Regions from separate parts of the Bacillus cereus group sp. BfR-BA-01316 genome, predicted to be linked through region 1. Evidence: riboswitches for the same ligand, from Rfam matches in the RefSeq annotation. Region 1 holds a riboswitch; the other holds the start of a gene.

Region 1 (3,179 bases):
GCGCTGGATCACCAGTTAAAGCTAACACTTCCTCCATACCTAATGCTGATAATCCAAGTAAATGAGACTGCAGTCCAATGACGTTATGATCTCTACACGTTAAATGCGTCAATACCGGAATATCATGCTTCGTTAATAATGCACCCATAGCCATATTCGAAACGCGAGGAGATGCTAATGAATTATCTGCTAGAGTAATAGCATCCGCTCCAGCCCTTTTCAGTGCTCTTGCCCCTTCAAAAAATCGCTGCGTGTCTAAAGTTTTCGGTGGATCTAATTCCACTACAACTGTCGTTTGTTTCTTTGCCTTCTCTGCGAGAGTAACATGAGCTCTCGAACGCTTCTCATGTGTATGGACCACTGTAGGCCTTTGAATCGTCTCCTTTGCTATTACAGGTACAACATTTGCAATAGCACGTTTCATTCCTTCAATATGTTCCGGGGTAGTACCACAACAACCACCTAATAAACGAATACCTTGTTCAATAAATTTTGGTGTCATCTCTTCAAAATATGCTGGACTTCCCTCATATACGTAACGCCCCTCCACATAATTCGGAAGACCTGCATTCGGATATGCTGATAAATAGCCATTTTGAGGAATCGATATCATTTTGAAAGCTTCCGTCATATGAAGTGGCCCCAGTTGACAGTTCAATCCAACAACATTGGCACCGTAATCTAAAAGCTGTTTTAATATTTCATTGACATCATTCCCATTTTGAGTCGTACCTGCCTCATGTAACGCTAACTGAGCAACAATCGGAATATTCGTTTGTTTACGCAATACTTTAACGGCATGCAATAATTCAAATTCATCATAAAAAGTTTCTAATAGTAATCCATCAACCTGTTCTTCTAGTAAAGCACCTGCCTGCTCAAGTAACATAAATTCTCGCTCTATATCAGTCGTTGTAACAGCACCAATATGTTTCATACCTCCAATTGTCCCTAAAATTGCATTCCGCTCTGTTACCGATGCTTTCGCAATATTCACTGCCGCTTTATTAATTTGGACAACTTGATTTTCTAGACCATACATGCGGAGTTTCGCTTCATTCGCACCATACGTATTCGTTTGAATAACATCCGCTCCAGCAGCTACATATTGTTTATGGATCGATATAATTAAGTCCGGATCAGACAAATTCAATTCTTCAAAACTACTTTGTAAACCATGCGAATGTAATAAAGTTCCAACTGCTCCATCACCTATTACAATTCCTTTTGATAATAAATCTAGTAATTTCACGAATCTCCCTCATTTCTATCAATATAAAAACCCCCTCTTCACTTTGAAGAGGGGGACATAATTGTTCCTCCTCTTATTATGCAAAACACACGTTTTGCAGGTTTTAGCACCGTTTCAAACATTTAGTTTGCAGGTTGCCGGGTTTCACAGGGCCTTTCCCTCCACCGCTCTCAATAAGAGTTTGTCTTTATTATTTTATTTATGTAGCTAAAAGGAAATACGTTCCCCTTTTAACAATGTCTGTTAATTTTTTAATAAATTTAGCATGCACAAAAATAAAAGTCAATGACACTTGCGGAAAAATAAAAATAATTTAAAATAAAGTTGCAATTCAATTATCTTTTGTTGTAAAGTTAAAAACATAATAAAAATTTCATACGAACATTCTTATCTAGAGAGGTAGAGGGACTGGCCCTATGACGCCTCAGCAACCATTAACATTCATTCGTTAATAAGGTGCTAATTCCAGCAAATTGTGAAAGATTTGACAGATGAGAAGAAGACTCTATTCAAACCGAAAGCCTTCTTCTTAGAAGGCTTTTTTTATTTTAAATTCACTTAGTCGTTCACTTTAAAAAGGGGGAATTTTCACATGTCAACAATCGAAACAAAACTAGCACAAATCGGGAACCGTAGCGAAGCTACAACAGGAACTGTTAATCCACCTGTTTATTTCTCAACTGCTTATCGTCACGAAGGAATTGGTAAATCTACTGGCTTTGACTATTCAAGAACTGGAAATCCGACTCGCGGTCTTTTAGAACAGGCAATTGCAGATTTAGAAATCGGTGAGCAAGGGTATGCCTGTAGCTCAGGAATGGCGGCTGTCCTCCTTGTCCTTTCACTATTCCGTTCCGGAGATGAGCTTATCGTATCTGAAGACTTATACGGAGGAACATATCGTCTATTTTCCGAACATGAAGACAAGTGGAATATTCGATGTAGATACGTAGATACACAATCTATTAAACAAATTGAGCAAGCAATCACATCTCAAACGAAGGCTATTTTCATAGAAACACCGACTAATCCATTAATGCAAGTAACTGATATCGCCAATGTAGCAAGTGTAGCGAAAAGGCACGGACTACTTCTTATTGTAGATAACACGTTCTATACACCTTATATACAGCAACCATTAACAGAAGGTGCAAACATCGTCCTTCATAGCGCAACTAAATATTTAGGCGGGCATAACGATGTACTAAGCGGACTTGTCGTTGCGAAAGGGAAATCTCTTTGCGAGGAGCTTGCTCATTATCATAATGCCTCTGGTGCTGTCTTAAGCCCGTTTGATTCATGGCTATTAATTCGAGGCATGAAAACTTTAGCACTTCGCATGAAACAGCATGAAGAAAATGCTCATGCAATTGTTGCTTATTTAAATGATGAAGATGGTGTGACAGATGTATTTTATCCAGGAAGAGGTGGTATGATTTCATTTCGCCTTCAAGATGAAACTTGGATTAATCCTTTCTTACAATCTTTATCCTTAATTACATTTGCTGAAAGTCTTGGCGGCGTCGAAAGTTTAATGACTTATCCAGCAACGCAAACTCATGCCGATATTCCTGAAGAAGTTCGAACAGCACGTGGTGTGTGTAATCGTCTTCTCCGTTTTTCAGTCGGCATCGAAAATAGCAATGATTTAATTCAAGACTTAAAGCAAGCAATTAAAATTGTAAAAGAAGGTGTAAGAATATGAGTTATTCCATAGATACGCTTTTACTGCATAATCAATACAAGCATGACACACACACAGGAGCTGTTAACGTTCCCATCTATAACACATCAACATTTCATCAGTTTGATGTAGATGCTTTCGGAAAGTACGACTATAGTCGATCTGGAAATCCGACACGTGAAGCTCTTGAAGATATCATTGCTTTATTAGAAGGCGGGACAAAAGGATTCGCCTTTGCATCAG
Region 2 (3,179 bases), on a different contig from region 1:
AATGAATTTTCCCCGCTATTTCAAAATCATATTTTTTATCTTTAATTTCTTTTTCTAAATACGGAATGTGCTGGAAGTAGTTTGCATCTAAATCCTTATCCGCCAATGATTTATTCGGCAACACGTAATCTTGGAATTTTTTAATTTCTAACTCAATTCCTTTTTTCTCAAGTAACGGCTTTGCCTTTTCTAAAATAACAGCGTGCGGTACGTTAGAAGCACCAACAACTAGTTTCTTTTCATCTTTATCTTTCCCACCACAAGCAGCTAGCCCAAAAATCGAAGTTGTAATAAGTGCTGTAAGTAATAATTTTTTCATTTGAAATACCCTCCCGTTTTTCATTATCTTTTATCTATTCGAGTCGTTACACTATCACCAATCCACTGAATGAAAAATACAACTAGTAATACACAAATTGTCGCAACGATTGTTACATCGTTATTTCCTCGCTGGAACCCTTCTAAATAAGCAAGTGTTCCAAGGCCACCAGCACCAACAACACCTGCCATTGCTGTATAACCTACTAAAGCAATTGTCGTTACCGTAATACCAGATACTAATGCTGGTAACGCTTCTGGAATTAATACTTTCAAAATGATTGTGCTTGTTTTTGCTCCCATTGCTTTTGAAGCTTCAATTACACCTTTATCAATTTCACGAAGTGCGATTTCAACCATTCTCGCGTAAAATGGTGCCGCTCCAATAATTAAAGCTGGCAGCGCTGCACTCGCTCCGAGAATTGTTCCGAGAAGAATCTTTGTGAATGGGATTAATAAAATAATTAAAATGATGAACGGTATAGAACGGAAAATGTTTACAAACGCTCCAATCACCGTATTAATCGCTTTATTTTCCCATAAATTATCTTTCGCTGTCATAAAGAGTAATAGTCCTAAAATAAGTCCTAAAACAAATGTGGCAAGCGCTGCGATTGCCGTCATATATAACGTTTCACCAGTTGCTTCTAACATTTGATTCCAATCAACATTTGCGATTAACTTATCCATGTGCAATCACCTCCAGCTCTACTTGATCTTGATGAATCCCTTCTATTGCTTGCTGGATTGCTGTTTCTTCACCATTTAAATGAACGACTAAACTTCCGTAAGAGCCGTTATTCGTTTGTGCGATATTTCCTTGCAAAATGCTAACTTCTATATCACCGCGCTGCATTAACCTTTGAAGTACCGGTCTTTCTACCGCTTCACCGACAAACTGCAAACGAATTACTTTTCCATCTGGATACTTTTCTATTAAACTTTCAATCGTTTCATTCGTATCTTCAGAATCAGTTAACTGCTGTACAAATCGTTTTGTAATGTCTTGCTGTGGATTACGGAATACGTCAAGTACTGGACCCGTTTCTACGATCTTCCCTTTCTCCATTACAGCAACTCGATTACAAATTTTGCGAATAACGTGCATCTCATGCGTAATCAATACAATTGTTAATCCGAGACGCTTATTAATATCTAACAATAAATCCAAAATTTGATCCGTCGTTTCCGGATCAAGAGCTGACGTTGCTTCATCACATAAAAGTACTTGTGGATTGTTAGCTAACGCTCTTGCAATCCCGACGCGCTGCTTTTGTCCACCACTTAGCTGAGATGGGTACGCGTCTCCTCTTCCCTCTAATCCAACAAGATGAATTAACTCATCGACACGTTTTCTTCTCTCCGCCTTATCGACACCTGCAATTTCAAGTGGGAATGCGATATTTTCACGCACAGTTCGTGACCAAAGTAAGTTGAAATGCTGAAAAATCATTCCGATTTCTTGTCTTGCCTTACGAAGTTCATTTCCAGTAATTGCTGAAATCACACGATTCGCAATTGTAATTTGCCCAGACGTTGGTTTCTCTAACTGATTAAACAATCGGATTAAAGAACTTTTCCCAGCGCCACTATATCCGATAACACCAAATATTTCGCCTTTCTCTATTTGTAAGTTGGCGTTATCTACAGCAGTGACATCACCGCTTTTTGCCTTATATATTTTCTTTACATTCTCTAATAAAATCATGGTGTATCACCCCTTTTTTAAATAAAAAGCGCAAGCGGCTCGTTTAGAACAAGAGGGCGTTGGAATCCCTGACGTAGAGGCGCTTTTTGCCTCATAGGAAGGGATGAAACGACCGACTGTTCTAGCCGCTGGAGCTAGATTTCATAAAGATTTTAGATTTACTCCGCAATTTTTTATTTTTGATGCGTGTAATCTATCGCTACTGCTCATCTTGCTGTTTGAATGTCCTCCGCATTCAAACAACAAAAAAACCTTTCCGCTTCTAGAGAAGCAGAAAGGTTTATATGCGTATATAACAACATTATACCTCTCTCTCATCTCTCAAAGCATTTGCTTTGCAGGAATTGGCACCATTTCAACATAAGTTGACGGTTGCCGGGCTTCACAGGGCACAGTCCCTCCACCTCTCTTAATAAGAGAAATCAGATTAAATTTTCGTCTGATTTAAAATTTATGAAATTGTCTATATTTTATGAATTGAATTGTATCAATATCCACATGCTGTGTCAACAGAAATTTTCGTAAAAAAAGAAACTTCAGAATTTTAAGCTCCGACTGACATCGGTTTACATATATGAAACATCGATTCAACTAATAACATCGTTCGATACGTTCCAGAATATTGTACCCGTCCATCACTCATTAACTTTTGCAACCTCATATTTCCAGTCACTAATTTTTGTACATCCTCTTCCTCTAAACAAACGATTTGTTCCGTTCCTCTCGCCTCTTTCAAAAGTTCTATATAATCTCTTGAAATTTGTAACGAACAGCATTCATCTCCAAAACGAAAATTAACAGTTCTTTCTCCTTGCCTTAAAAGCGGTTCTAAATGATATTGACCATTAGCGTAATTTACAAATGATTGCAGCAAAGAATATAATTTCATCCTAAATCACATCCCTCATATCACTTTCTATTACATACCATTCCCTCTTATTAAAGAGCAATCCTGTTACTTTCGCTCGACAAATACTGTATCTATCACGCATGTCGACATATTTCCCAAGAAATATGTCGAGGCGGCAAAAACTTTGCCGCCTACTTTAATTCCGTATATAAATATTCAACCGAATGAAATGCATATATTTTCTTCATCAGTGTCCCATTTTCAAAAATAAGTAAACACGGTACACTTTCTATCCCATACTCT

The links. A riboswitch is a leader RNA that binds a small molecule or an ion and turns the genes downstream of it on or off. The one in region 1 is predicted to bind S-adenosylmethionine.
Region 2: it holds a riboswitch for S-adenosylmethionine, as region 1 does, so the genes downstream of both, MR071_RS01125 (methionine ABC transporter ATP-binding protein) here and metI (cystathionine gamma-synthase/O-acetylhomoserine thiolyase) in region 1, are expected to answer to the same signal.

Annotation. Positions count from the first base shown of each region.
Region 1 is NZ_JAKUGX010000002.1:110,718-113,896, forward strand. Features, by position in the region: gene MR071_RS02270 (bifunctional homocysteine S-methyltransferase/methylenetetrahydrofolate reductase) at 1-1,252, opposite strand, end outside; SAM riboswitch class I at 1,323-1,432, opposite strand; SAM riboswitch class I at 1,637-1,750, shown strand; gene metI (cystathionine gamma-synthase/O-acetylhomoserine thiolyase) at 1,845-2,957, shown strand; gene metC (cystathionine beta-lyase) at 2,954-3,179, shown strand, end outside.
Region 2 is NZ_JAKUGX010000001.1:220,032-223,210, reverse strand. Features, by position in the region: gene metQ (methionine ABC transporter substrate-binding lipoprotein MetQ) at 1-319, opposite strand, end outside; gene MR071_RS01130 (methionine ABC transporter permease) at 343-1,008, opposite strand; gene MR071_RS01125 (methionine ABC transporter ATP-binding protein) at 1,001-2,026, opposite strand; SAM riboswitch class I at 2,338-2,445, opposite strand; gene MR071_RS01120 (hypothetical protein) at 2,571-2,915, opposite strand; gene MR071_RS01115 (thioredoxin family protein) at 3,068-3,179, opposite strand, start outside.